Regions from separate parts of the Streptomyces sp. NPDC058308 genome, predicted to be linked through region 4. Evidence: riboswitches for the same ligand, from Rfam matches in the RefSeq annotation. Region 4 holds a riboswitch; each other region holds the start of a gene.
What was found. Region 4 has a riboswitch for cyclic di-AMP ahead of ACFVYL_RS26910 (NlpC/P60 family protein). Riboswitches for the same ligand answer to the same signal wherever they lie in the genome.
Positions count from the first base shown of each region.

Region 1: it holds a riboswitch for cyclic di-AMP, as region 4 does, so the genes downstream of both, ACFVYL_RS36805 (M23 family metallopeptidase) here and ACFVYL_RS26910 (NlpC/P60 family protein) in region 4, are expected to answer to the same signal.
Region 2: it holds a riboswitch for cyclic di-AMP, as region 4 does, so the genes downstream of both, ACFVYL_RS20060 (transglycosylase family protein) here and ACFVYL_RS26910 (NlpC/P60 family protein) in region 4, are expected to answer to the same signal.
Region 3: it holds a riboswitch for cyclic di-AMP, as region 4 does, so the genes downstream of both, ACFVYL_RS36340 (M23 family metallopeptidase) here and ACFVYL_RS26910 (NlpC/P60 family protein) in region 4, are expected to answer to the same signal.

Region 1 is NZ_JBHVZA010000052.1:5,409-12,698, forward strand. It holds gene ACFVYL_RS36790 (GNAT family N-acetyltransferase) at 1-2,240, opposite strand, end outside; gene ACFVYL_RS36795 (HPr family phosphocarrier protein) at 2,393-2,674, shown strand; gene ACFVYL_RS36800 (GntR family transcriptional regulator) at 2,877-3,569, opposite strand; gene ACFVYL_RS36805 (M23 family metallopeptidase) at 3,780-4,583, opposite strand; cyclic di-AMP (ydaO/yuaA leader) riboswitch at 4,596-4,758, opposite strand; gene ACFVYL_RS36810 (M16 family metallopeptidase) at 4,955-6,340, opposite strand; gene ACFVYL_RS36815 (M16 family metallopeptidase) at 6,337-7,290, opposite strand, start outside.
Region 2 is NZ_JBHVZA010000014.1:19,455-26,744, forward strand. It holds gene ACFVYL_RS20050 (septum formation initiator family protein) at 1-179, opposite strand, end outside; gene eno (phosphopyruvate hydratase) at 314-1,600, opposite strand; gene ACFVYL_RS20060 (transglycosylase family protein) at 1,954-2,676, opposite strand; cyclic di-AMP (ydaO/yuaA leader) riboswitch at 2,680-2,882, opposite strand; gene ACFVYL_RS20065 (transglycosylase family protein) at 3,077-4,168, opposite strand; gene ACFVYL_RS20070 (cytochrome P450) at 4,308-5,645, opposite strand; gene ACFVYL_RS20075 (sel1 repeat family protein) at 5,684-7,290, opposite strand, start outside.
Region 3 is NZ_JBHVZA010000049.1:17,145-24,434, forward strand. It holds gene ACFVYL_RS36325 (alginate lyase family protein) at 1-809, shown strand, start outside; tRNA gene ACFVYL_RS36330 (tRNA-Met) at 857-930, shown strand; gene ACFVYL_RS36335 (PP2C family protein-serine/threonine phosphatase) at 1,096-2,238, shown strand; cyclic di-AMP (ydaO/yuaA leader) riboswitch at 2,470-2,632, shown strand; gene ACFVYL_RS36340 (M23 family metallopeptidase) at 2,644-3,717, shown strand; gene ACFVYL_RS36345 (aldo/keto reductase) at 3,881-4,825, shown strand; gene ACFVYL_RS36350 (PrsW family intramembrane metalloprotease) at 4,829-6,178, opposite strand; gene trmB (tRNA (guanosine(46)-N7)-methyltransferase TrmB) at 6,222-7,010, opposite strand.
Region 4 is NZ_JBHVZA010000022.1:28,886-36,175, reverse strand. It holds gene ACFVYL_RS26920 (M23 family metallopeptidase) at 1-552, shown strand, start outside; gene pcrA (DNA helicase PcrA) at 574-3,108, opposite strand; cyclic di-AMP (ydaO/yuaA leader) riboswitch at 3,351-3,507, shown strand; gene ACFVYL_RS26910 (NlpC/P60 family protein) at 3,515-4,759, shown strand; gene ACFVYL_RS26905 (hypothetical protein) at 4,854-5,207, opposite strand; gene ACFVYL_RS26900 (NlpC/P60 family protein) at 5,554-6,645, shown strand; gene ACFVYL_RS26895 (hypothetical protein) at 6,742-7,290, shown strand, end outside.

The DNA of each region.
Region 1 (7,290 bases), on a different contig from region 4:
TCGTCGGCGGCAAGGGTGGCACCGCGCGGGTCGCCGTCCTTGGCGAGCAGCTCCGCGATGCGCCCGGCGGTCCCGCTCTCGTCGATGTCGTCGTACTCGGGCACCCGCCCCGGCTCGGCGGCCTCGCGCCGCCACTGTGCGTACTTGACCGCTTCGGAGAGGGCGCGTACGGCGCGCTCGGCGGCGGGGTAGGCGGGGATGCGGTACTGGTCGGTGGGCTGGGGCGCGGGGTCGGCGGTGGCCTCTGCGGTGGTCTCTACGGAGGGACGGGGTTCCGCGCCGGTACCGGTATCGGCCGCGCCCCGGGTGTCAGGTGCGACGGCGCCGGGCACGGGAGTGACCGCGTCGGGCCTGGTACTGGTGGCGGCCGCCAGCGCCTCGGCGAGCCCGCCGAGCTCAACGTGGACCACGGCAACGGGTTTCGCGGGGCATCCCGCGGCCGCCGCCCGCAGCTCCGTGGCCAGTGTCTCGGGGTCGGTGGTGGCCCCGTCCTCCCCCACCCAGGGGATGGCGTTGACGATCACCGCGTCGCAGCCGTCGTCCGACAGCGCCTCGGCGAGCGCCGCCCGGAAGTCGGCGGGGACCGCTCCGGTCGTCAGGTCGCGGGGCGGCAGCGGCCGCAGTCCGTCGGCCATGCACGCGTCGTACGTGAGGAGACCGAGCGACTCGGAGTTCCCCAGGATGCCCACCCTGGGCCCGGACGGCAGCGGCTGGCCCGCGAGGAGCAGCCCGGCGTCGACCATCTCCGTGACGGTGTCGACGCGGACGACGCCCGCCTGGCGCAGCAGCGCCGAGACCGTGGCGTGCGGCAGCCGGGTCGCCTGCACGGCGTGGCCGGTCGGGGCGATGCCGCTGTGCCGGGCGCCCTGCACCACGACCAGCGGCTTGGCGGTCGCCGAACGCCGCGCGAGCCGGGTGAACTTGCGCGGGTTGCCGATGGTCTCCAGGTACATCAGCGTGACGTCGGTGTCCGGATCCTCGTACCAGTACTGGAGCAGGTCGTTGCCGGACACGTCCGCGCGGTTGCCGGAGCCGACGAACGTGGAGAGGCCCGCGCCCCGCCGGTGCAGGCCGGACAGCAGGGCGATGCCGATCGCGCCGGACTGGGTGAACAGACCGATCCGCCCGCGCGCGGGCAACTGCGGGGCGAGCGAGGCGTTGAGCCGCGTCCGCGGCGAGGTGTTGATGACGCCGAAGGCGTTGGGACCGATGATCCGCATGCCGTACGACCTGGCCTGGCGGACCAGTTCGCGCTGCCGCTCGCGCCCCTTCGGGCCACTCTCCCCGTACCCGGCGGAGAGCACCACGAGGCCCTGCACCCCGCGCTCCCCGCACTCGGCGACGACCTGCGGCACCCGGTCGGCGGGCACGGCGATCACCGCGAGGTCCACGGGCTCCTCGATGGCCGCGACACAACGGTGCGCGGGCACCCCGTCGATGCCGGCGCCGTCGCCCTCCTCACCGTCGCCCTCCTCGCCGAACGCGCTGTTCACCGCGTACAGGCGCCCGGTGAAACCGGACTCCCTGAGGTTGCTCAGGACGCTGCGGCCGACGCCGCCGGGGACCCGGCCGACGCCGATCACCGCGACCGAGCCCGGCGTCAGGAGACGCTGCACGGAGCGCCCCTCGGCCCGCTGTTCGCGGGCGCGCTGCACGGCGAGGGAACGGTCCGTCGGCTCCAGGTCGAACTCCAGGCGGACGACACCGTCCTCGAAGCTGCGCTTCTGCTGGTAGCCGGCGTCCGTGAACACCTTGATCATCTTGGTGTTGGCGGGCAGCACCTCGGCCGCGAACCGGCGGATGCCGCGCTCCCTGGCGACGGCCGCGATGTGTTCCAGAAGGGTGGAGGCGACGCCGCGGCCCTGGTGGGCGTCCTGGACGAGAAAGGCGACCTCGGCCTCGTCCGCCGGGGCGCTGGCGGCCATGCCGCGCTCGTCGATGCGGTCGAAGCGCACGGTGGCGATGAACTCGCCGCCCACCGTGGCCGCCAGCCCCACCCGGTCCACTTGGTCGTGGTGGGTGAAACGGTGCACGTCCTTGGCGGACAGGCGCGGGTAGGGCGCGAAGAAGCGGTAGTACTTCGACTCGTCCGACACCTGTTCGTAGAAGCTGACCAGGCGGTCCGCGTCCTCGGCCGTGATCGGCCTGATCCGGGCGGTACCTCCGTCGCGCAGCACCACATCGGCTTCCCAGTGGGCGGGGTAGTCGTGCCGATCCTGCCGATCCGACGCGGTCTGCATGGGGCCAGGGTACGGGTCGCGCGGCCGCCGGGGCCGGGGCAGGCTAGGACAGGTCGAGGGCGAGCGGGGCGGACACCTGTCCGACGGAGCACTCGTGACGGCATGAGACACTGGTCTAGACAAGTGTGAGACACCTGGAAGGGCAGCAACACATGGCTGAGCGCCGCGTCAACGTCGGCTGGGCCGAGGGCCTTCACGCCCGACCCGCCTCCATCTTCGTCCGCGCGGCCACGGCCGCCGGCGTCCCCGTGACGATCGCCAAGGCCGACGGCAACCCGGTCAACGCCGCCTCGATGCTCGCGGTGCTCGGTCTGGGCGCCCAGGGCGGCGAGGAGATCGTGCTCGCCTCCGACGCCGAGGGCGCGGACGCCGCCCTCGACCGTCTGGCGAAGCTGGTCTCGGAGGGGCTCGAGGAGCTTCCGGAGACGGTCTAGGACACATTCGTGGAAAACGGCGATGGGGTCACCCGGAATTCCGGGTGACCCCATCGCCGTTTGCGTGGACGACTCCGCCGACTCCGCTGATTTCGCGCTGACGCCTCGCCGAAGTTCTCGCGCAAAAAATTGAGGGAGCACACGGCAAACGCTCAACAAATAAGGGACAAGAAATGTCTCTCCTTTGTATACGGCGCCTCCGTTAATTCTGGAGGCTGACCGTGTTTACGGCATGTTGCGAATCCCTCACCCGGCCGCGACCGGGCCGCCCGGCATGGCGCGGCCGGTACGCGGCCGTCGCGCGCGCGGCGTGCGCGGCGGTGAGCGCCCTGGCCCGCTCCGCGTCCCGGCGGGCCACCGCGTCGACGATCGCCGCGTGCTCGGCCCAGGAGTCGGCCGGCGCCGCCGGGCTGTCGACGACGTACATCCAGGCGGCCTTGTGCCGCAGTTGGATGAGCAGGGCGCTGAGGCCCGGGTTGCCGGACGCCTGGGCGAGCGTCTCGTGGAACCAGCCACCCAGGGGCCGCAGATCCTCCCCCCGGCCGTTCCTGGCGCGTTCCTGGCCCAGCCTGACCAGTCCGCGCAGGACCTTGAGGTGCGCGTCCGTGCGGCGCTGCGCGGCGCGTGCCGCGGCGAGCGGTTCGAGGAGCGTCCGCACCTCCAGGAGATCCGCGGCCTCCTGCTCCGTGGGCTCGGCCACGCACGCGCCCGCGTGCCTGCGGGTGACGACGAACCCCTCGGCCTCCAGGGTGCGCAGGGCCTCGCGCACGGGGACGCGGGAGACGCCGTACCGGCGCGCGAGGACTTCCTCGGCGAGCCGACTGCCCCTTTCGTGCACGCCGGCGACGATGTCGTCCCGTATGGCCGTGCATACCGAATGGGCGGGAACACGCATGACCCGGACCTCCGCCTTCATCCCCGCACAATCGCGGTCGACCGACGCTCGTCCGGTGACTCTATTGCAGAGAGCCGCAATTTCCGACGGCGGGCCGGAATCCATGGATATCTTTTGGCCAATTGCGGCGGGTGCGAGCGGCGGCAATGCCGAAAGCCCCGGCTCGCCAGGAGCCGGGGCTTTCGGTGGAGTGCTGCGGGGCCGCGTGCGTCAGACGTTGACGCCGTGCGAGCGGAGGTATGCGATCGGGTCGATGTCCGAGCCGTACTCCTCGCCGGTGCGGGCCTCGAAGTGGAGGTGCGGGCCGCTGGAGTTGCCGGTGGAGCCGGAGAGGCCGATCTGCTGGCCCGGGGTGACCGTCTGGCCGACGGTGACGCCGAGGGACGACATGTGGCCGTACTGGGTGTACGTGCCGTCGTTCATCTTGATGACCACGTTGTTGCCGTACGCCCCTCCCCAGCCGGCCTCGACGACGGTGCCGGAGCCGACCGCGTGGACGGAGGTGCCGGACGCGGCGTGGAAGTCGATGCCGGTGTGGCTGCCGGAGGACCACATGGCGCCGCCGGTCTGGTAGCCCGTGGAGACGTAGGAGCCATCGACCGGGGCCACGTAGGTGTTCAGGCGCTTGCGCTCGGCCTCGCGGGCGGCGCGCTCCTTGGCCTCGCGCTCCTTCTTGGCCTTCGCCTTCGCCTCGGCCTCGGCCTTGCGCTTCTCCTCCGCGGCCTTCTTCTTGGCGGCCTCTTCGGCCTTCTTCGCGGCAGCAGCGTCGTCGGCGGCCTGGCGCTGGGCGGCGGCCTGCTCGCCGATGTTCTCGGCGAGCGAGTCGCCGACGGATATCGCCTGGGTGAGGCCGGTGTGTTCGACGGCCGCTTCGTCGGCGGCGGCGAGCGCCGGAGCCGCGAGGCCTCCGATGACACCGGTGGTGGTGAGCGCCGCGACACCCGCGACGTTCGCGGTGGTCCGCGTGAGGCGGCTCGGACGACGGTGCTTCCCGGTGGCACGGGTGAACGCCATGTGGCGGGTGATCCTTTCCTTCCCTCTCGCCTACCGGGTTAGCTGACGGGTTCGGAGCAGGAAGGTCTCCTACGGGCTCCTCGCCTCACGGCAAGGTGCCCGATTCACCCCAGGGGACGTGTGGGTCCCCGGCTCCCCTGGCTCGCACCGTACGGGGACTCGGCGATGACTGTCCGGTGCCGCGGGTGCGGCGTACTGCGCGACGAACAGCCGGACCGACGCTAAACGGGGCCTCTTTCGTTCGACAAACAGAACGCGGCTTTTGTAGCGCACGCCACAGAGCAGACAGGCAACCTCCATAGCAATTCGGACATATGAGGACCCCAGCGGCCGAAGTGGCCACTGGGGTCCTCTTATGTCCTGACTGTCACTCAGCCCGTGACCACGCTCACGTCACCGATCCCGAGCGCCCTGACGGGCTCCTCGATCTGCGCGGCGTCCCCGACGAGGACCGTCACCAGGCGGTCCTCCGGGAAGGCGTTCACGACGGCGGCAGTGGCCTCCACGGTGCCGGTGGCGGCCAGCCGCCGGTACAGCTGCGCCTGGAAGTCGTCCGGCAGGTTCTGCTCGACCTGGTCGGCGAGGGTGGCTGCTACGGAGGCGGCCATCTCGTACTTGAGCGGGGCCACGCCCACCAGGTTCTGCACGGCCACATCGCGCTCGGCGTCGGTCAGGCCCTCGGCGGCGAGGGTGCGCAGGACCTTCCAGAGGTCGCCGAGTGCCGGGCCGGTGGACTCGGTGTCCACGGAGCCGCTGATGGCGAGCATCGCGGCGCCCGTGCCGTCCGGCGCCGAGCGAAGCACCTGGCTGAACGCCCGCACTCCGTAGGTGTATCCCTTCTCCTCCCGCAGGACGCGGTCGAGGCGGGAGGTGAGGGTGCCGCCCAGGCAGTACGTGCCGAGGACCTGGGCCGGCCAGACGCGGTCGTGCCGGTCGGCGCCCACGCGGCCGATCAGCAGCTGCGTCTGGACCGCTCCGGGGCGGTCCACGATGACGACGCGGCCGCGGTCGTCGGCGGTCACCTGCGGCACCGGGCGCGGTTCGCCCGCGGAGCCGGTCCAGGCGCCGACGGTGTCCGCGAGGACGGCGTCCAGGTCGGTGCCGGTCAGGTCGCCGACGACGACGAGGGTGGCCGTGGCGGGCCGGACGTGCTTCTCGTAGAAGGCGCGCACCGCCGCCGAGTCGATGGCCGTGACCGTCGCCTCGGTGCCCTGGCGCGGCCGGGACATGCGCGAGGTGGCCGGGAAGAGCTGCCTGGAGAGCTCCTTGGCGGCGCGGCGCGCCGGGTTGGCGGCCTCGTGCGGGATCTCGTCCAGGCGGTTGCGTACGAGCCGTTCGACCTCGCTGTCCGCGAAGGCGGGGGCCCGCAGGGCGTCGGCGAGCAGGCCGAGCGCCTTGGGGAGCCGGGAGACCGGGACCTCCAGGGAGACCCGCACGCCCGGGTGGTCGGCGTGCGCGTCGAGCGTCGCGCCGCAGCGGTCGAGCTCGGCGGCGAACTCCTCGGCGGAGTGCTTGTCGGTGCCCTCGTTGAAGGCCCGCGCCATGATCGTGGCGACGCCGTCGAGGCCCTCGGGCTCGGCGTCCAGCGGCGCTTCGAGGTGGATCTCGACGGCGACGACCTGCTGGCCCGGGCGGTGGCACCGCAGCACGGTGAGGCCGTTGGGCAGCGTGCCGCGCTCGGGCGCCGGGAAGGCCCAGGGCTTGGCCGTGCCGGCCTGGGGCTGTGGATGGAACTGCATCGTCGCGGCCTCGGTCACTTCGCCGCCTCCTCTTCCTCGGCGTCCACGGCGTCCACGGCGTCCACGACGCCTGCTTCGCCCTCGTCGGCGACGGTCACGGGTTCGTACACGAGCACCGCGCGGTTGTCGGGGCGCAGGCGGGCCTTGGCGGCCTCCTGGACCTCCGCGGCGCTGACGTCGAGGACGCGCTGCACGGCGGTGAGGGCGAGCTGCGGGTCACCGAACAGGACGGCGTACCGGCACAGTTCGTCGGCGCGGCCCGCGACCGTGCCGAGCCGGTCGAGCCACTCTCGCTCCAGCTGGGCCTGGGCGCGCTCCATCTCCTCCGGAGTGGGGCCCTCCGCGGCGAAGCGGGCGAGCTCCTCGTCGACGGCGGCCTCAATGACGGGCACCTCGACGTCGCCCGACGTCTTCACGTCCAGCCAGCCGAGCGAGGGCGCCCCGGCCAGGCGCAGCAGGCCGAACCCGGCGGCGACCGCGGTGCGGTCACGGCGCACGAGGCGGTTGTAGAGCCGGGAGGACTCGCCACTGCCGAGGACGGTGAGGGCGATGTCGGCCGCGTCGCACGCGCGCGTGCCGTCCTCCGGGAGGCGGTAGGCGGCCATCAGGGCGCGGGCCGGCACGTCCTCCTCGACGACCTCACGCAGCTCCTTGCCGATGCGCTCGGGCAGGGAGCCGTCGCGCGGCGGCTGCTTGCCGTCGTGCCCGGGGATCGACCCGAAGTACTTCTCGACCCAGGCGAGCGTCTGAGCCGGGTCGATGTCGCCGACGATCGACAGGACGGCGTTGTTCGGCGCGTAGTACGTGCGGAAGAACGCGCGGGCGTCCTCCAGGGTGGCCGCGTCCAGGTCGGCCATGGAGCCGATCGGCGTGTGGTGGTAGGGGTGGCCCTCCGGGTACGAGAGAGCGGTCAGCTTCTCGAAGGCGGTGCCGTACGGGACGTTGTCGTAGCGCTGGCGGCGTTCGTT
Region 2 (7,290 bases), on a different contig from region 4:
GCGAGCGCGACGACCAACGAGCAGAGCACGAGCGCGAGAAGAGCGGCGCGGCCGGTCAGCCGGGAGCGCCGGGCCTGGCGCTTGGTCTGGGAGCGGTAGACGCGCTCGGCGGTCTGCTCGCCGAGCAGCCGCAGGCGGGTCGCGGTGGAGAACCGGTCCTTGGTCCCGGCCTTGGCCATGGTTCCGCCTCCCCAGCGCAGCGCCTGCACGTACGTACGTCCCCGCACACGGTACGGGACCGGGTGCGGGGACGTAGGTAACCACGTGGCGGCGAGAGCTACTGGGCAGTGCTCCGGCCGCTGCGCCGGTTCTGCTACTCCGCGGAGCGGAAGCGCGGGAACGCGCTGCGGCCGGCGTAGACCGCGGCGTCGTCGAGGATCTCCTCGATGCGAAGCAGCTGGTTGTACTTGGCGACGCGCTCGGAGCGGGCCGGGGCGCCGGTCTTGATCTGGCCGCAGTTGGTGGCGACGGCCAGGTCGGCGATGGTGACGTCCTCGGTCTCGCCGGAGCGGTGCGACATCATGCACTTGAAGCCGCTGCGCTGGGCCATCTCGACGGCGTCCAGGGTCTCGGTCAGCGAACCGATCTGGTTGACCTTGACGAGCAGGGCGTTGGCCGAGTTCTCCTCGATGCCGCGGGCCAGGCGCTCGGGGTTGGTGACGAACAGGTCGTCGCCGACGAGCTGCACCTTGTCGCCGAGCTTCTCGGTGATGGTGTTCCAGCCGGCCCAGTCGTCCTCGAACAGCGGGTCCTCGATGGAGACCAGCGGGTACGAGGCGACGAGCTCCGCGTAGTACTCGGTCATCTCGGCGGCCGAGCGGGACTTGCCCTCGAACTCGTAGGAGCCGTCCTTGTAGAACTCGGACGCGGCGACGTCGAGGGCGAGCGCGACCTGCTCACCGGGGACGTAACCGGCCTGCTTGATGGCCTCCAGGATGAGGTCGAGCGCGGCCCGGTTGGAGTCCAGGTTCGGGGCGAAGCCGCCCTCGTCGCCGAGGCCGGTGGAGAGGCCCTTCTCCTTCAGCACCTTCTTGAGGGTGTGGTAGACCTCGGTGCCCCAGCGCAGGGCCTCGGAGAAGGACTCCGCGCCGATCGGGGCGATCATGAATTCCTGGATGTCGACGTTCGAGTCGGCGTGCGACCCGCCGTTCAGGATGTTCATCATCGGGACGGGCAGCAGGTGCGCGTTCGGGCCGCCGAGGTAGCGGAACAGCGGCAGGTCGCTGGCCTCGGAGGCGGCGTGCGCGACGGCGAGCGAGACGCCGAGGATGGCGTTGGCGCCGAGCGAGCCCTTGTTGTCGGTGGCGTCCAGGTCGAACATGGCCTGGTCGATCAGGCGCTGCTCGGTGGCGTCGTAGCCGACGAGCTCCGGGCCGATCTGCTCGATGACGGCGAGGACGGCCTTCTCGACACCCTTGCCCTGGTAACGGTTGGGGTCACCGTCACGGAGTTCGATGGCCTCGAAGGCACCGGTGGAGGCACCGGACGGAACGGCGGCACGACCGGTGCTGCCGTCGTCGAGGCCGACCTCGACCTCGACCGTGGGGTTGCCTCGGGAGTCCAGGATTTCCCGGGCTACGACGACGTCGATGGACGGCACGAGCATCTCCTTCTGGGAGTGTGACGCGAATACGCGAGGGAACAGACCGTTTCGGCCCTGCGTCTCCTGAGCCTAACCGGCTCCGGGGCTTCAGCCAGCCGACCGCCCGTCCCGTGGGACGGAGAAGCGGCCAAATCCCCCGGAAACAGGACGATGGGCCGCGTTTCTACTCGCTCGTAGCGAACAAGCCGGGCGGCCGGGCAGGCCAGGACCGCGGCATTCCGGCGGCGGACACGGGGGCGGACATGGCCCCGCCCCGGTGCGTACGGGGGATACGCGCACCGGGGCGGGGAGCCCGTGGGGACGGGGGCGGCCGTGCGTCCGCCGAGGCACGGCCGGGTGGAGCCGGGGCTTTAGCTGAGGTGCAGCTGCTGGCCCGGGTAGATCATGTCGGCGTTGTCGATGATGTCGCCGTTGAGCTTGTAGACCTTGTGCCAGCCGCCCTTGACGTGCTTCGCCTCGGCGATCTTGGACAGGGTGTCGCCCGTCTTGACCTTGTACTCGCCGTCGCCCTTCTTGACCGTCTTGCCGGTCGGGGTCTCGACGGTCTTCTTGCTCTCGGTCTGCGGCGCGGGCTGCGGCTTCGGAGCGGCCTGCTGCTGCTTCGGAGCGGCCTGCGGCTGCGTCTGCTGCGGCTTGGACTCCTGCTGCTGCGGGGCCTGCTGCGGGGCCTGCTGCTGCGAGCCGCCGCCGCTGTGGTTCGAGGCGCCCGAGAGGCCGACGCCACAGCTCGGCCAGGCACCCTTGCCCTGACCCGCGAGGACCTTCTCGCCGATCTCGATCTGCTGGGCCTTGGACGCCTTGTCGGCGGAGGGCGCGTACTTCGTGCCGCCGTACGCGGCCCAGGTGGACGGCGAGAACTGCAGACCGCCCTGGTAGCCGTTGCCGGTGTTGATCGACCAGTTGCCGCCCGCCTCGCACTGGGCGACGGCGTCCCACTCCTGGTCGGTGGCGGCGGAGGCCGAACCGGCGGCCATCAGCGGGGCGGCGACCGCGACACCGGTGACGCCGGCGAGCGTGGCGACCCGGGTGGCCTTGGACGGACGACGGTGCTTGCCCTTGCTGGAAAACAGCATGAGTGATCCCCTCACCGACGCCTGCGAGGTGAGCTGTCGGGTTCGGGCCGATGTGGTTGCCCGGCCGCGCTCCTCAGAGCGCGGCTTCACCCCTAGCCGTTCCCGTCCGTCTCGCGGCGCACAGCCTTCTCGCTGTGCGTCCCCTCAACGGACGGACCCGGCACAAACCTTGGGTCCCCCGCTCCTGCCTACGGCGCTCGAAGCGACGACTGTTCCCGTCCGGCCGTTGGCAGGATTCGGCGTACCGACCGGCGGGGCCCACCAGTGGCGAGCGGTGACGACGGTAATCACGTCTTCCACACAATTTCAAAGACGATCAGGGCTTCTGAGACTCATGTCTCACTCGCGCCAAAGCGGACATACGGCGTGAAGGCCCCGCCCGACTCTTCGTCAACTACCGTTACTTTTCGCCCAGATCGAGGCTCTGACCGGGGAGGATGAGGTCCGGGTCGTCGCCGACGGTCTTCTTGTTCTCGGTGTAGAGCTCGTGCCAGCCGCCCTCGACGTCGAGGTCGTCCGCGATGACCGAGAGACTGTCCCCGGAGCGCACCGTGTACGTCCCGTCGGCGACCGCGCCGGTGCGCTCCTCGCCGCGCGAGGCGTGCCGTCCGGGACGCCCTCCCGCACTCTCGTCCTCGTCCGCGCGGTCGCCTCGGTGGCGCCCCGCGGAGGAGCCCGATCCCTCGGAGGGTGCGGTCGCGTCCTCGGCGTCGGGCGAAGTGCCGTCCTTCTCCCCGGACTTGCCGGAGCCGGACGCGCCGTCGGCGTCACCCGCCCCGCCCTTGTGACCCTTGTCGCCCTTTTCACCCGACTCGTCGTGATTCTTGTCTCGCGCGTCGCCCGGGTCGCCGGAGGGCTTCTCCGGGTCCGCGGACGGGTCGTCGGAGGGATCGGCGGACGGATCGGCCGAGTTGGACGGGTCGGCGGACGGCTCGCCCTTCTCCGCGCCCTTGGAGTCGCCGGAGTCATCGGCGCTGCCGGAGTCCTTGGAGCCCTTGGAGTCCTTGGAGCCCTCGGGTTCGTCGTCGCCGGTCGAGCCCGACGGGTCGGACGGGGCGGACGGGTCGGACGGCTCCCCGGTGACGGGCGCGCCCGGGTCCACGTCGGCCGCGGCGCCGCCGTCGGTGAGCCCGGCGATCGGCGCGCAGCTCGGCCAGGCGGCGGTGCCCCGGTCGCCGAGGACCTTCTCGGCGACGGAGATCTGCTGGGACTTGGAGGCCTGGTCGGCGCTGGGCGCGTAGTCGAGGCCGCCGTGGCTCTCCCAGGTGTCCTGGGAGAGCTGGAGCCCTCCGTAATAACCGTTGCCGGGGTTCGCGCTCCACGCGCCGCCGCTCTCGCACTGGGCGAGCTTGTCCCACGTGTCGGTGGAGGCGGCGCTCGCGCTGGTGGCGGCGAGCAGTGGGATGGCGATGGCTGATCCGGTGACGCCTGCCGCGACGATGAGAGCCGGGGCCTGGCGGGGGCGTCGGTGACGACCTTGACCGGAGAGCATGCGGTTGCCTTTCAGGAGACTGCAGCGACGGCTGGGGCGCCCGGGGGCGCCCAAGTCGTCGTGAACGTAGCCGCAGTCGAACGCTTGTCACAAGTCGATGCAGCGGAGATCACGTGAACATCACAGTCGTGACGGCCCGTCAGCCCCCGGCCGGTGGCTGTGCGTTTGTGAACTTCACCGGCAGCGTCCGCAGTCCCCGCATGATCAGCCCGCCACGCCACCGCAAATCGGCCGGATCCGACGCGAGTTCCAGGTCGGGGAGGCGTCTGAGCAGCGTCGAGAGGGCGGTCTGCCCCTCCAGCCGGGCGAGCGGAGCACCGAGGCAGTAGTGGATTCCGTGCCCGTATCCGAGGTGCTGGTTGTCGCGGCGGGAAAGGTCCAGGGTGTCGGGCCGGTCGAAGCGGGCCGGATCGCGGTCGGCGGCGGCGAGCACGACGAGGACGGGGTCGCCCGCGGCGATGTCCTGCCCGCCGACGCGGACCGCCTCCGTCGCGAACCGCCAGGTGGCGAGCTCGACGGGCCCGTCGAAGCGCAGGAGTTCCTCGACGCCGGTCGCCAGGAGCCCGGTGTCGCCATCGGCCAGCGCCCGCTGCAGCCGCTCGCGCTGTTCGGGGTGGGTGAGCAGCGCGTACAGGCCGTTGCCGATGAGATTGACGGTGGTCTCGAAGCCTGCGAAGAGCAGGATGAAGGCCATGGCCGCCGCCTCGTTCTCGGTGAGGTGCTCGCCGTGGTCGGAGGCCTTGATGAGCCCGGAGATGAGGTCCTCGCCCGGGTCGAGGCGCTTCCTGTGGATGAGCTCGGCGAGATAGCCGCGCATCTTCTTCACCGACCGGGCCACACCGCCCCTGGGCCCGCCCCCGTGGCGGATCATCATGCCCGCCCAGTCCCGGAAGTCGTCCTGGTCCTCGCGGGGGACGCCGAGCAGGTCGCAGATGGCGTAGATGGGGAGGGGGAAGGCGAACTCGTGGATGAGGTCGGCCTCGCCCTCCGCCACGCCGTGCTTGTCGAGAAGCGCGTCGATGAGGGAGTCCGTCAGCTCCTGCACGCGCGGCGCGAATTCGGCCACCCGGCGCGGCGTGAACGCCTTCGCGACGAGCCGGCGCAGGCGGGTGTGGTCCGGCGGGTCGATGTTGAGCAGATGCGTCATCAGCTCGGCCTTGCGCTCGCCGGGGATGCCGGTCTTGCCCTTGGCGTGGGCGGGCTCGTCGTGGTGGGCCGGGTTCTTGCTGAGCCGCTGGTCCGCGAGGGCCTGCCGCGCGTCCGCGTACCGGGTGACGAGCCAGGCCTCCACGCCGCTGGGCAGCGTGGTGCGGTGCACCGGGGAGTTCTCGCGCAGCCAGGCGTACGCCGGGTAGGGGTCGGTGGCGAACTCCCAGGTGAAGAGTTCGGGCTGCGGGGGCGGGGGCGTCCCGGGGGCGGGCGTGGCTCCTGCGGACGTGGTTCCTGCGGGGCAGGGCGTGGGCGGCTGGTCGTGCATGCGGTCGACGGTATCCCCAGGGTGGGCGCCGCACGGACCTAGCCGGGGTCCATGCCGGCGTCCGGGCCGGCGTCCCGGATCGGGTCCTGTCCGGGTTCCTTGCCGGTCGGGCGGAGCAGGCCCCCCAGCCGCCGGGTGGCCGAGGCGTCGCCGTCGGCCGCGGCGATGCGGAAGTAGTGGACGGCGAGGTGCTGGTGGACCTGGCCGAGCAGGGCGGCCGCCCCGGCCTCGCCCGCGTCGGCGGCGGCCGTCAGGTGAGGGACCGCTTCCGGGTACGCGACGCGGGTGGCGAGGAGGTGGCCGAGGCGGCCGGCGGCGCGGGTGTTCCCGCGGGCCGCGGCCTCGCGGAACCAGTGCTCGGCGGTCTCCGTCTCCCCCTCGTCCTGGGCCAGCAGGCCGAGCCACGTCATGACGTGGGCGTCCCCGCCCTCGGCGCGGGGCGTCAGGGCCGCGCGGAAGGCGGCCACCAGGCCCTCCAGCTCGGCCGGGTCGTGCGGCTCCAGCTCCTCGTACGCGCGGGTCCACACGCGGTCCGGCACCGCCGGGTCCGAGCGGGCCGCGTCCGCGACCAGCGAGCCGTACGCCCGCCAGGTGCCGGGCCACTCCCCCGGTACGAGCAGGCCGGTCACGCCGTGCCGGGGCGCGGTGGCCCAGGCGAGCGCCTCCTCGAAGGGTTCCCCGGCCGTGTCGGCCGCCACCGGCTCGTACTCCTGCCTGATCTGCCTCAGCAGCTTGGGTGTGACGCCCCGGGTGAGCCCGCACCGCGCGAGGTCGATCGCGGCGCGCACCAGGAGGTGTCCGAGCAGCCGCCCGCCCGCGCGCCGCGCCCTGCGCCACTCCTCCCACAGGTCGGGGCCGAGTGCGAGGAACTCCGTGATGCCCAGGTCCCCGCGCCACCGGACGGCGTCCGTGAAGCGCGGGTCGTCGACCGTCGCGAGCCGCGCCAGCTCCGCCTCGCTCCACTCGGCGGCGACCTCGACCGTCTGCGCGACGCTCAGCACGCGGGCGCCCGGATGCTGTCCGAAGCGATGTCTGTCGTACGCCTCGTCCCGCATCGTCGCCAGGACCAGGACACGGTCGTGGGTGAGCTGGGCGAGCACACCGGGGGTGCCGGGCTCCGCGAGGTGGCCGTCGAGGTCGTCGAGCCACACGATGTGGGTGCCCGTGGCGTCGCGGCCCCGGAGCTGGTCGGGCAGGTCGCGCAGGTCCGTTCCGCCGCCCGCGACGAAGACCCGGGAGTCCTCCGGCACGCTCGCCCGCAGGGCCGCCCACGCCGTGGAGGTCTTTCCGGACAGGGGCGCGCCCGTGACGATGACGAGGCCGCCGTGGTGCGCGGCCTGCCGCAGGAGGACGGACAGCTCCGCGTCGCAGTCCCTCGCGACGTAGGGAGGCAGGGCCTTCACCCAGGTGAAGCGGCGGGTGGGGCGCACGCCGAGGCCCAGGCGGCGCAGCTGGTCGACGCGGGGCCAGCTGTCGGCGGGGGCGGTGTGCGGGGGTGCGGGCGGGGGTGCGGGCGGGGCTGGCGGGGTGGTGACGGTGAGGGACTGGATGGAATTGGCCTGTACGACGGCGCTCTGCGCGCCGCCGGTGACGGAGTTCCGCGCGGCGGGTTCGGCCGGTGCGTCGGAGTCCTCCGTGCTCGTGG
Region 3 (7,290 bases), on a different contig from region 4:
AGGCCGTGCAGATCATGGACGCCTGGGCGAAGGTGATCACCAAGCACACCGAGGCCAACGCCGGGCTCCAGACCGCCTGGGCCGCGTCCTCCTGGGCCCGCGCCGCCGAGGCGGTGCGCTACACCTACGACGGCTGGAACGACGGCTCGCTGCTGCGCTTCGAGCGGATGCTCCGCACCGCCTACCTGCCGCAGGTCGAGAACGGCTCCGCCGACTTCAACGGCAACTGGGACCTGGTGATGGCCGACGCCACCATGGCGATGGCCGTCTTCCTCGACGACCACGCCACGTTCGAGAAGTCCGTGCACCACTTCCGCACGCGCGTGCCCGCCTACTTCTATCTGGAGTCGGACGGCAAGCTGCCGGTCTCGCCGGAGGGCAGCGGCATCGACACCGCTGCCGAGCTGAAGAGGTACTGGTTCGGGCAGGACACCTTCGCCGACGGGCTCTCCCAGGAGACCTGCCGCAACTTCAAGCACGCCAGCTACTCGCTCGCCGCCACCGCGCACATGGCGGAGACCGCCCACCACCAGGGCGTCGACCTGTACGGCGAGGTCAAGGACCGGCTGCGGGCCGCCTTCGAGTTCCACTCCAAGTACCAGCTGGGCGCGCCGGTGCCGGGCTGGCTGTGCGGCGGCAGGGTGCGGCGCGACATGGGCCCCGACACGGAGGTCGGCCTGAACCACCTGCGGGGGCGGCTGCACCTGGAGATGCCGGAGACCGAGAGGTACACGGAGCGCGGGCGGCCGGAGGGGACGGACGGCCTCTTCGTGGCCTGGGAGACGCTCACGCACGCGGGCAACGCCTGAAGTGGTTCGACGCACCCCTCCCAATGGCGTAGAGTTGCATTCAACGGCGCGGGGTGGAGCAGCTCGGTAGCTCGCTGGGCTCATAACCCAGAGGTCGCAGGTTCAAATCCTGTCCCCGCTACTCAAGGCCTAGGGCCCGGAACCAAGCAATTGGTTCCGGGCCCTAGGTGTTTTCCCGTACGCCCTTCCCGTAACCCGGTCGGACCGCACCAGGTCGCACCCGCTCCCCGTCGGGGGAACCCTGAGTGGAGCGCGTGATGGGCGCGGAGTCGGCGGGAGACAAGCGGTGGGGCAGCGAGCGGGATCCGGGGACAGGGGTGCCACCGCGCACGAGCGGACCTTCGTCCGGTCCCTGCCCCTCCTGCTCCTGATCGTCGGCGTCGTGTACGACGTGACGACCCCGCCGGAATTCACCGCGGCCCCCCTCTACACGGCCGCCCCGCTGATCGCCGCCCCCTTCTACTCGCAGCTCAGCACCGTCCTGACCGGCGCCGCCGCCACGGCCGCCGTCCTCTTCCTGCACTTCGGCAACCCGGTCAGCGGCCATGTCGAGGCCGTCACCGAGGTGCTCACCGTGGTCACCGTCGCGGCCCTCGCGATCGTCATCAACCGCGTCGTGCGCCGGGGCAACGACCGGCTCGCCAACGCCCGCTCCATCGCCGAGACCACCCAGCGCGCCGTGCTGCCCGAACCCGATCCGCGGATCGGCGGGCTCGACATCGCGGCGCGGTACGAGGCCGCGCAGGCCGACGCGTTCATCGGGGGCGACCTCTACGCGGTGCAGGACACCCCGCACGGCGTGCGGCTCATCGTCGGCGACGTCCGGGGCAAGGGTATGGGCGCGGTCGCCGCGGTCGCCGTCGTCATCGGCGCCTTCCGGGAGGCCGCCGAGCAGGAGACGACGCTTGAGGCGGTGGCGCAGCGCCTGGAGCGGGCGCTCGCGCGCGAGGGCACCCGGCGCGACGGGCTCGACCAGTTCGAGGGGTTCACCACCGCCGTACTCGCCGAGATCCACCACGCCGGCGGCGCCGTACGGCTGATCAACCGGGGGCACCCGTCGCCGCTGCTGCTGCGCGGGGACGGCCGGCTGTGCGTCCTGTCGGCGAGCGAGCCCGCGCTGCCGCTCGGCATGGGCGAGCTGGGGGTCTGGCCGGACCGGGCGGACGAGTCGGAGTTCCCGCCCGGCGCGATGCTGCTCTTCTACACGGACGGCCTGTCGGAGGCGCGCGATCCTGCGGGGGAGTTCTACGATCCCGCGACCCGGCTCGGCGGGCGCATCTTCCCGGGCCGCGGCGGCCCGCGCGCGCTGCTCGCCGCGCTGGCGGAGGAGGTGCGGCGGCACACCGGGGGGCGGATGACCGACGACATGGCGCTGCTCGCGGTGCGGCGGCCCGTCGCCGGGGATCCGGACATCACGGCCCGTGACTGAAGGGCATCCCTCCGCATGACAACTGACGTACTGTCAAGGGAATGTGAAGCTCCGGTGCGTGCCGCGGGGGCGTGAGAGGGCGTCAACTCGCCCCGTTCCGAACCTCCGTGTCCCGGTACGTACACCCGGTCGGCGTTAACGATCAACCGGAACAGCTTGGAATACGGACCCGCTGTCTATTAACGTTCGATAACGCAGCGCGGTCGTCCCAGCCGTCACTAGAGGCGGCTCCGCGCGCACACGCCTAATCCCGAAAGGGAGCCGGGGAACCACCAACTTGGGGTGAATCAGGCAGCTGAGCACCGTGCATCCGTGTACCGGCGCCAGGTGTCCGTAGGAGACCTTCCTGCTCCGAACCCGTCAGCTAACCCGGTAGGCGAGAAGGAAGGAAAGGAGTGCGCCCCAGTGGCGTCCAACCGGCCTGCCCCCCAAGCCGTGTACATACCGAATGACGATGACTTCGGTACGTACGACGACTCCTTCGAGGAGTGGAACCCCACCGAGGATTCCGTCCGTCCCGTCCGTGGCAGGCACCGTGTGCACAAGAAGGGCGGCGGGCTCGCCCGCAGCTCCACCGTCCTCGGCGTGGGCGTCATCGCCGCCGTCGGCGCGGGCGGCATCGCCACCGCGCAGGACGGCAAGCCGCCGGTCTCCCTCTCGATGCCCGACCTGCCGGGCATGGACACCGTCGCGGACTCGCTGCCGGAGGCCAAGTCGCTGCCCGGCGTGGGCTCGCTGATATCTGACGACGCGGCGGACTCCACGGTGTCCGCCGCCGCGGCGGCCCCCCTCACCGCGGCCGGCGTCAGCACCGCCGACGCCGAGCAGGGCACCACCGACGCGGGCGAGGCGCTGCGCGCCCGCATCATGCAGCAGGCCGAGAACCAGCAGGACCAGGCGGACACCGTCGTACGGACCGCGGCCGAGGACGCGGCCGTCAAGAAGGCCGCCGAAGAGGCCGCCACCCAGCAGCAGGCGGCCCAGCGGGACGCGAAGGCCGAGGCCGCCGCCAAGAAGAAGAAGGAGGCGGAGGCCCGCAAGGCCAAGGCAGAGGCCGAGCGCCTGGCCAAGCTCGCCAAGAGCTACGCCATCCCCACCTCCTCGTACACCCTCACCTCGCACTTCGGCGACGCCGGTGCCATGTGGTCCTCCGGCCACCACACCGGTCTGGACTTCGCCGCACCCACGGGTACCCCCCTCAAGGCCGTGCACACCGGCACCGTCAAGGAGGCCGGCTGGGCGGGCGCGTACGGCTACCGCACCGTGCTCGAACTGGAGGACGGCACGGAGGTCTGGTACTGCCACCAGTCCTCGCTCAATGTCAGCGCGGGGCAGAAGGTCACCACGGGCGAGGTCATCGGCCGCGTCGGCGCGACCGGCAACGTCACCGGGCCGCACCTCCACATGGAGGTCCACACGCCCGACGGCACCGGCATCGACCCGCTCGGCTGGCTGCAGGGCAAGGGCCTCAACCCCTGAGCACCCCCGCAACCACCCCCTGAACCCTCCTGCCCCCCTGAACCACCCCTGAGGGCCCCCTCGACTCCGGCGGCCCTGGCGCCCACCCCCCCCCGACGCCAGGGCCGCCGGTCCCGTCCCGGCGAGACGGAATTCCGCTTCCACCGCGGACGTTGCGGAACGTATGACTTCTCTTCGCCAGCTCGGCTCTTCCGACCTCGAGGTCTTCCCGCTCTCCCTGGGCGGCAACGTCTTCGGCTGGACCGCCGACCGCGCCGCGTCCTTCGCCGTCCTCGACGCCTACACCGCCGCGGGCGGCAACTTCATCGACACCGCCGACGCGTACTCGGCCTGGGTGGAGGGCAACGAGGGCGGCGAGTCCGAGACCCTCATCGGCGAGTGGCTCGCCGAGCGCGGCAACCGCTCCGATGTCGTCATCGCCACGAAGGCCGGCGCGCACCCCGCGTACAAGGGCCTCTCCCCGGCCACCATCAAGGGCGCCGCCGAGCAGTCCCTGCGCCGTCTCGGCACCGACTACATCGACCTCTATTACACGCACTACGACGACCCCTCGGTCCCCGTCGAGGAGATCATCGGCACGCTCGACGAGCTGGTGCGGGACGGCAAGGTGCGCGCCATCGCCGCCTCCAACATCACGCCCGAGCGGCTCCAGGAGTCCCTCGACTTCTCCGACCGCGAGGGCCTCGCGCGCTACGTCGCGCTGCAGCCGCACTACAACCTCGTCTCCCGCGACACCTACGAGGGCCCGCTCCAGGAGCTCGCCTCGCGCTCCGGCCTCGCGGCCGTCCCCTACTACGCGCTCGCGTCCGGCTTCCTGACCGGCAAGTACCGCCCCGGTGCGCGGGTGGAGAGCGCGCGCAGCGGACGGGTCGAGTCGTACGTGGGCAGCGAGCGCGGCGACCGTGTCCTCGCCGCGCTCGACGAGATCGCCGCCGACCGCGGCGCCGAGGTCGCGACCGTGGCGCTCGCCTGGCTGGCGGCGCAGCCCACCGTCGCGGCGCCGATCGCCTCCGCGCGCACGGTCGGGCAGCTGCCCGCGCTGCTCGCGGTGGCGGACCTGGAACTGACGCAGGCGGAGCTCGCGCGCCTGACGGAGGCTTCCGCGTAGGGCCTAAGAGCGGTAGGGGTTGTCGTACGTCGTCGGGTAGCCGTACGCGGGATAGGGCTGCGGGTACGCGGGGCGGGGCTGCGGGTACCCGTACGGGGGGTGCCCGTACCCCGCGTACGGCACGGGGAGCAGGACCGGTGCCGTCGCCCGCGCCGCGTACGCGAGGGCGGGGCGGGCCGGTTCGCGGCGCTCCCACAGCCTTTCGAGTAGCTCCCGCTCGCGTACGACGAAGTCGGCCCCGGCCCGGCCGCGGCGGCCCCGGTGGCGCAGGAGCGCGAGGGACGTCGCGTACGTCTGGTACTCCGCGACCGTGCGGGCAGCCGCCTTGCCCCAGGTGTACGAGGCGTAGTCGCGGGCCAGCGAGCGGGCGCGCATCGAGCCCAGCGCGTACGGCTCGGGCGGCGTCAGCCAGCCGGCCGCCGCGTACGCGGGCAGCTCCGCGCGGATCGTGCGCAGCTCGCGCTGCCGGGTCCAGACGGCCAGCCAGGTGAGCAGGCCGAACACCGGGAGCATGAACACCGCGTACACGGTGAAGAAGCCGAACTGGCCGAAGACCGCCGAGCCGTTCCACAGCGCGTGCATGCCCATCGCGAGCAGCAGTCCGGCGAGCGGAAGCAGCAGCCGCCGCAGCCGCTGGCGGTCGGCGGCGAACGCGGCGAGGCCGAAGCCGATGCCGGTCAGGACGGTGAAGAGCGGATGCGCGAACGGTGACATGACCACGCGCACGAAGAAGGTCGCCGCCGTCACCGAGGCGAGGCCGCTCTCGCGGCTGAGCTGGTCGGTGACGAAGGCGTTGCCCAGATAGAGGATGTTCTCGGTGAACGCGAACCCCGTCGCGGTCACCCCCGCTATGACGACGCCGTCGACGATTCCCGTGAAGTCGCGTCTGCGGAAGAGGAAGACGAGCAGGACGGCCGCCGCCTTCGCGCTCTCCTCGACGATCGGGGCGATCACGGTCGCGCCGAGGTTGTCCGCGCTGGTGGGGTCGGCGGTGGCGGTGGCTATCCAGCGGATCGCGAAGCTGTTCGCGACGATCGCGATGAGGGCGGCCGCGCAGGCGCCCCAGGAGAAGGAGAAGAGGAGGTTCCGCCACGGTCCCGGCTGCACCCGGTCCAGCCAGCGGAACGCGGCGACGAGCAGCGGCACGGGCACGATCGCGAGGCCGAGCCCGACCAGGAAGCCCTCGGTGCCGGTCTGCTCCCTGACCAGGGCGAGGATCACCAGGCCCGAGAGGGCGAGCAGCGTGACGAGCGCGGCCACGCGTATCGCGCGCCGCTGCCACCAGCGCACGCGGCGCAGTGCCCCCGGGGCGGGCGCCTCGGGGGGTATGGGATACGGAGAACTGGTGGCCACGCCGTTGACCCTAACGAGGGACGGGACGGGCCGCGACGGTGCCTCAGCCCTGGGGAGGGGCAACTCGGCGGAACAGCAGGTCCTGGACGACGTGGCCCTTGCCGAGGCCCTGGCCCTCGAAGCGGGTGAGGGGGCGGAAGTCGGGGCGCGGGGCGTACCCGCCGTCCGCCTGGGTGTTCTCGAAGTCGGGGTGCGCGGTGAGCACCTCCAGCATCTGCTCGGCGTACGGCTCCCAGTCGGTCGCGCAGTGCAGCAGCGCGCCGGGCTTGAGGGAGGGCGCGGCCAGCGTCAGGAACTCCGGCTGGATCAGGCGGCGCTTGTGGTGCCGGGCCTTGGGCCAGGGGTCGGGGAAGTAGACGCGCAGGCCGTCGAGGGACTCGGGCGCGAGCATCTCGCGGAGCAGGATGATCGCGTCGCCGTTGGCCACGCGGACGTTGCTCAGACCGTTCCGCTCGGCGAGGCCGAGGAGGTTGCCCTGGCCGGGGGTGTGCACGTCGACGGCGAGGATGCCGGTGTCCGGGTCGGCGGCGGCCATCTGGGCGGTGGCCTCGCCCATGCCGAAGCCGATCTCCAGGACGACGGGCTTGTCGTCCCCGAACAGCTCGGCGAGGTCGAGCCGGCGCAGCCCGTCGATGTCCATGCCCCACTGGGGCCAGAGCCGACGCAGAGCGTCCCCCTGGCTGGCGGTCACCCGACTGCGCCGGGGCTGAAAGCTACGGATCCGCCGCTCATGGTGCGACCCAGCGGGATCGGGCGAGGGCCCCCCGGGAAACCGGGGCGCGGCGACCTCGCGGGGCGACGGGGCGTCGGGGCTATGGAATGAGTCAGACACAGTGCCCCCAATTTTACGACCAGGGACGGAGGGAACCGCGCACCTGGCCGGGCGGGGGCAACGGATCGCCGCTAAGGGGCGCGGGGAACTGCGCACCTAGTGGGGTCGGGGCCCGCGATGACGGTGGGGGCGAGGGATCGCCGCCAAGGGGCGCGGGGAACTGCGCACGTAGTGGGGTCGGGGCCCGCCATGACGCTGAGGGCAACGGATCGCCGCCAAGGGGCGCGGGGAACTGCGCACCTAGCCGGGTCGTGGCCCGCGATGAAGATGGGGGCGAGAG
Region 4 (7,290 bases):
AACAAGCTGGACACCCAGCTGGCGAACCTCTCCGCGGACGCGGGCGACTTCGCCGACCGCGCGAGCCGCACCCAGGAGCGCATCGACCTCAAGGCCCAGAAGGTGGCCGCCGAGAAGAAGGCGGCCGCCGAGGCCGCGCGCAAGGAGCGGCTGCGCCCCAAGTTCGCGCTGCCGGTGAAGCAGCACGGCCTGAGCGCGTACTACGGACAGGCCGGCGTCAACTGGATGTCCGCGCACTCCGGCATCGACTTCCCGGTGTCGTACGGCACGGAGGTCCTGGCCGCGACCGACGGCACCGTGTCGACGAAGTGGAACAGCGCCTACGGCAACATGGCGATCGTGACCGCCAAGGACGGCACGGAGACGTGGTACTGCCACCTCTCCACGCACAAGATCTCCAGCGGCCCCGTGAAGGCAGGCGAGCCCATCGCCTTCTCCGGGAACTCCGGCAACTCGACCGGCCCGCACCTGCACTTCGAGGTGCGCCCCGGCGGCGGCTCGGCGATCGACCCGCTGCCGTGGCTGCGCAGCCACGACCTCGACCCGACGTAACTCCGGCCGCCGCCCTGGGCGTTACAGCTTCTCGACCGGCGCGTACCGCAGCAGCAGGCGCTTGGGCTTGGGCTCTCCGAAGTCCACCGTCGCCTCGGCGTTCGCCCCCGTACCCTTCACGCCGACCACCGTACCGAGACCGAACTGGTCGTGGGTGACCCGGTCGCCGACGGCCAGCGAGACCACCGGCTTCTCCGAGGCGCGGCGCGTGGCGAAGCCCTGTGCGCCGCCGGCACGCGAGCGCGAGGACGACAGCGACGAGGCGATGCCCCCGGCCGGTCCCGATCCTCCGGAGCCGGACGACGCCGGTGCGCCGACGGAGCCCGTCCGCTTCCAGTCCAGATGGGCGTCCGGGATCTCCTCGAGGAAGCGCGAGGGCGGGTTGTACGACGGCTGGCCCCAGGCGCTGCGCATGGAGGACCGTGTCAGGTAGAGCCGTTCACGCGCGCGCGTGATGCCCACGTACGCGAGACGGCGCTCCTCCTCCAGCTCCTTGACCTGGCCGAGGGAGCGCATGTGCGGGAAGACGCCGTCCTCCATGCCGGTCAGGAACACCACCGGGAACTCAAGCCCCTTGGCGGTGTGGAGGGTCATCAAGGTGATGACTCCGGAGTCGTCGTCCTCGTCGGGGATCTGGTCGGAGTCGGCGACCAGGGCGACCCGCTCCAGGAAGTCGGAGAGCGTACCGGCCGGGGCACCGCCCTCGCCCTCGCCTTCGCCTTCCTCGCCGCCCGTGACACCCTCGGCCTGGCCGTCGCCCTGCGCCTGGCTGTTCTCCTGCTCGAACTCCAGGGCCACGGCGGCGAGTTCCTGAAGGTTCTCGATGCGCGTCTCGTCCTGGGGGTCGGTCGAGGCCTGCAGCTCGGCGAGGTAGCCGGTGCGTTCGAGCACGGCTTCCAGGACGACGGCCGGGCCCGCGCCGGACTCGACGACGGTCCGCAGCTCCTCCATGAGCGTGTTGAACCGCTTGACGGCGTTGGCCGACCGGGCCGCCATCCCGTAGGCCTCGTCGACGCGGCGCAGGGCCTGCGGGAAGGAGATCTTCTCGCGCTGCGAGAGCGCGTCGATCATCGCTTCCGCGCGGTCGCCGATGCCCCTCTTGGGGACGTTGAGAATGCGGCGCAGCGGGACGGCGTCCTCGGGGTTGGCGAGGACGCGCAGGTACGCGAGGACGTCGCGGACCTCCTTGCGCTCGTAGAAGCGGACGCCGCCGACGACCTTGTAGGGCAGGCCGACGCGGATGAAGATCTCTTCGAAGACACGGGACTGGGCGTTCGTCCGGTAGAAGATCGCCACGTCGCCGGCCTTGGCGTCGCCCGCGTCGGTGAGGCGGTCGATCTCGTCGGCGACGAACTGCGCCTCGTCGTGCTCGGTGTCCGCGACGTACCCGGTGATGCGCGCGCCCGCGCCCTGGTTGGTCCAGAGGTTCTTCGGGCGGCGGCTTTCGTTGCGCTCGATGACCGCGTTGGCGGCGGTCAGGATCGTCTGTGTGGAGCGGTAGTTCTGCTCCAGGAGGATCGTCGTCGCGTCGGTGTAGTCCTCCTCGAACTGGAGGATGTTACGGATCGTGGCGCCGCGGAACGCGTAGATCGACTGGTCCGCGTCACCCACCACACACAGCTCGGCGGGGTCGTCGTCCTCGCCTCCGGAGGGGCCGACCAGCTCGCGCACGAGTGCGTACTGGGCGTGGTTGGTGTCCTGGTACTCGTCGACCATGACGTGCCGGAAGCGGCGCCTGTAGTGCTCGGCTACGTCCGGGAAGGCACGAAGGAGGTGGACCGTCGTCATGATCAGGTCGTCGAAGTCCATCGCGTTCGCCTCGCGGAGGCGCGACTGGTACATGGCGTAGGCCTGGGCGAGGGTCTTCTCGAAACCGTCGGCGGCCTGACCTGCGAAGTCCTCCTCGTCGATCAGCTCGTTCTTCAGGTTCGAGATCTTGGCGCTGAAGGACTTCGGCGGGAACTTCTTCGGGTCGAGGTCCAGGTCACGGCAGACCAGGGCCATCAGACGCTTGGAGTCCGCGGCGTCGTAGATCGAGAAGGAGGACGTGAAGCCCAGCTTCTTGTACTCGCGGCGCAGGATGCGGACGCAGGCGCTGTGGAACGTCGACACCCACATCGCGTTCGCCCGCGGGCCCACGAGCTGCTCCACGCGCTCCTTCATCTCGCCCGCGGCCTTGTTCGTGAAGGTGATCGCGAGGATCTGGCCGGGGTGCACACCACGCTCGGCGAGCAGGTGCGCGATGCGGTGGGTCAGCACACGGGTCTTGCCGGAGCCGGCGCCGGCGACGATGAGCAGGGGGGATCCGGCGTGCACCACGGCCGCGCGCTGGTTCTCGTTCAGCCCGTCGAGGAGCGTCGCCGGGTCGATGACCGGGCGGGGGGCACCGTCGCGGTAGTGCGAGTCCCGGGTCATGGGCGCGTCGAACTTCCCGTCGAACAGGTCGTCCGGAATGGGCTCCGGAGCGCTGTCCTCGGGCGGCGGCGGGGGTGCTTCGTCCGTGGCCCGGGAGGGCTGCAGGTCCGCCAGGAAGCTGTCATCAAAGAGGCTGCTCATCGCCTCCCGAGTCTAGGCGGCCCCACTGACAACCCGCTGCGGGTTCCGGTCACCTCGTGCCTGCCCACGCCCTGCGCGTGGACGCTCACGCTCCGCATCCAGGTGGCATGGCCGCGTCGAGGCCGCGAAAAGTCACGAAAATGTATCGGGCATATCGAACATCAACCTTCACAGGGACCACACGAGTTGGCTAGCGTGCTCGGCGGGCCGCTCGTCCCCCCACCGGCGAACCCGCCGGGAACGGGTGGCCTCCGCCGAGTCCGACATGTTCGGAGCCGGGGACCCACCGAGAACTTGGGGTGAATCGGTCCCGTACGAAGTACGGGACCGTAGGGCAACCTTCCGGACCACCCGCCCGAACCCGACAGCTAACCCGGTAGGCGGTCTACGGAAGGAGTCGCCTCCCTTGGCGTCGCACCGCAAGCCGCGGACCCGGACAGCCGGAATTCGCACCTCCCCCGCCATCGGCATCACGACAGCGGCCCTCACCTCCGTCGCCCTCCTGTCGCAGAGCGCACAGGCAGCGCCCTCCGCTCCTACGAAGCCCAGCCTCGAAGAGGTCCAGAAGAAGGTCGACGAGCTCTACCAGCAGGCCGGTGTGGCCACGCAGAAGTACAACGCGGCCAAGGAGCGCACCGACAAGCAGCGCAAGAAGGTCGACCGCCTGCTCGACGACGTGGCCGAGCGCACCGACGAGCTGAACGAGGCGCGCAAGGAGCTCGGCTCGTTCGCCGCCGCGCAGTACCGCACCGGCGCCGTCTCCGAGACGGCCACGATGCTGCTCGCCGACGACCCGCAGGGCTACTTCGACCAGAACCACCTCGCGGGCCGGCTGACCACGCGCCAGAAGAAGGCGGTCGACGCCTACACGACGCAGCAGGCGTCGGCGACCAAGCAGCGCGCGAAGGCCGCGAAGAGCCTGGAGAACCTGAGCGATTCGCGGGACGACCTCAGGACGAGCAAGCAGACCGTCCAGAAGAAGCTGGGCGACGCGCGCGAGGTCCTTTCACAGCTGACGGCGCAGGAGAAGGCACGGCTCGCGGAGATCGAGCGGAAGAAGAAGCAGGAGGCCAGGCGCAAGGCCGAGAAGCTGGCCCGCGAGCAGGCCGCCGAGGCGGCGCGCACGCGCAAGGCGGAGGAGGCGGCCCAGCGGGAGAAGGAGCGGGAGCAGGGGCAGGGCTCCGGGTCCGGCTCCGGTTCTGATGCGGGGTCCGGCTCGGGCTCGGGTTCCGGCTCGGGCTCGGGCTCGGGCTCGGGCTCGGGCTCGGGCTCGGGCTCCGGGAGCACGGACGGCGGCTACGCCACCAAGGCTGCGAAGGTCATCGCCTTCGCGCAGGCCCAGATCGGCAAGCCGTACGTCTGGGGCGCCACCGGCCCTGACTCGTACGACTGCTCAGGGCTCACCCAGGACGCGTGGAAGGCCGCCGAGATCTCCCTGCCGCGCACCACGTGGGACCAGGTGAAGGTCGGCACGACCGTGAAGACCGCCGACGCCAAACCGGGTGACCTGGTGTTCTTCTACGACGACATCAGCCACGTGGGGATCTACATCGGCAACGGCAAGATGATCCACGCCCCGAAGCCGGGCGCGAACGTCCGCGTCGAGTCGATCTACTACATGCCGATCCACAGCGTGGTGCGCCCCGCGTAACCGTCGCACCCCATGCACCACAGCTCAGAAGCACACCTCATGAAAGTGGCCCTCCACGCGCGCGTGGAGGGCCACTTTCATGTGGGTGGGGTCATCAGGTCCACAGCACCGCGATGAAGATGTTCGCGACGGTCAGCAGGCCGACCGCGCCGAACAGACCCTTGTCGACCTTCTTCTCGTCCCGCTTCACATAGACCAGCGCGAGAATCACGATCAGCAGGGCCAGCTTGATGCCGATCTTGAGGTTGTTGACCGTGTTGTCGTCCGCCTGGTTGAGGCCCACCAGGACCACACCCGTGACGAGCATGGTCAGCGAGCCGTGCAGCATCGCGGGATTGAAACGGGCCGTGCCCTGGCCCATCTGCTTCATCTGGGTCAGGAAACCGCCCAGGAGCGAGCCGATGCCGATGATGTGGAGGCCGACGAAGAGATGGATGAGTAGGTCCATGAGGCCGGAGCCTAGCCGGGGTGCCCACCCCTCCCGGCCACCGCCCCCTTACCACCACGCCCCGCCAGGCACATCGCAATCGAGCCATCGGTCACGGCTGTACGCGAAGCAGCCGCCACCCCGTGATCGACACGGTCGGAGCCGGTCGTCGGGACGCCCACTTCCGCCAGTTGCGCACAATCCGTCACCAACCCGTGACGGCCAGGTTTAGCGTCCTCCACCAGGTGACCGGCTCCCCAACGCCGCCCGATCCGGGGCGGCCGTCGGACACCACCACCGAAAGACCCGGCGGCGGCCTGTTCCCCCTGTGCGGGCCGCCGCCGGACACCTTAAGGAGCCCCTCTTCGTGGCAGCGCACCGCAAGCCCAGACAGCGCTCGCTCAGCGGCAGCACGGTCCGTACGGCCGCCACCCTCGCCCTCGCGGGAGCCGCGTCCACGACCGCCTTCGACGGCACGGGACACGCCGACCCACAGCTCGGTCCCGCCGAGGTGAAGTCCAGGGTCGACGCGCTCTACCGCGAGGCGGAGACGGCCACCGAGAAGTACAACGGCGCGAAGGAGAAGACCGAGAAGGCCGAAAAATCACTCGGCGAGCTGCGCGACGAGGCCGCCCGCAAGACGGAGAAGCTCAACTCCGCCCGCGACAGCCTGGGTTCGTACGCCGCCGCGCAGTACCGCGCGGGCGGCATCGACCCCTCTTTACAACTCATGCTCTCCTCCGACCCCGGGCAGTTCCTGGACCGCGCGGAGCGCGCCGACCGGGCCGGCGGCCGTCAGTCCGTGGCCCTGCGCGACGTGCGCGCGCAGCTCCGGGAGATGGACCAGCTGCGGGGCGCGGCCGCCGACCGCCTGGCCACGCTCCGCGCCCGCCAGTCGGAGCTGCGCAAACACAAGAAGACCGTCACCACGAAACTCGGCGAGGCCAAGCGGCTGCTGTCCCGGCTCACCGCCGATCAGCGCGCTGAACTCGCCGCCCCGGACGACGAGCGCGGCGTCCGCGGCGACCTCGGCGACCTCGGCGACCTCGGCGACCGCGCTGCCCGCTCAAGCGCCCGCGGCGCCCCTCCGGATGCCGCCAAGGCCCCCAACGCCCGTGCCGCGTCCGCCGTCTCCTACGCGTACAAAGCGCTCGGCAGCCCGTACGTCTGGGGCGCCACCGGGCCGGACGCCTTCGACTGCTCAGGGCTCACCCAGGCCGCGTACCGCTCCGCGGGCGTCTCCCTGCCGCGCACCACCTACGCCCAGATCGCCACGGGCAAACGGGTCTCCCGCTCCGAACTGCGCCCCGGCGACCTGGTGTTCTTCTACTCCGGCATCAGCCACGTCGGCCTCTACGTCGGCAACGGCCAGATGATCCACGCCCCCAACCCGAGCGCCCCGGTACGGCTCGCCCCGATCGACCAGATGCCGTTCGCGGGAGCCACCCGCGTGGCGTGACCCACCCGCGTGGCGCGAGCCGGTGCACCTCCCGCCCAAGATCCGCACCGCCAACCCACCGCTACCGTCTCGGCACCCCCCAGTAATGTCACGTGCATGCCTAGCCGTACGCTGCCACCGCCCCCGCCACCTGTATATCTGCGCACCTGGCCGGACCGTCGGACGCTGCTCGTCGACCGCGGCACGGCCCTCGTGGAGCTGCGGCGGCGGCACCTCGGGGTGGGCCGGCTCCTGTTGTTGTGGCTCTGCGGTCTCGGCGGCGTCATCGGCTGGACGCTGCTGGTCCAGCCGTTCCGGATGCTCGCGGACGAGGACGTCACGGGCTTCGTCCTGGGCCCGGTTCTCGCGATCCTCGGCCTGGCGATGCTGGCCCCCGCGGTGACCGGCGTCGTCCTCGGCATCCGCCACGACCGGCGCATCCATCAACTCACCGACGCCTGGCTCACCTTGGACAGCCACCCGGTGTCCGACGCCCGGCTGCGCTCCCCCGCCCTCAGCCTCCTCTGGCTGCTGTCGTCCCTCGCCGTGTGCGCGCTCGGCCTGTGGGTGTCCTTCGCGGTGGCCGCGCACGCCGAGCCCGGCCACGAGACGTACGCCGACGTCGTCCTCGGCATGGGCGTCGGCCTGATCATGTGGCTGACCGGC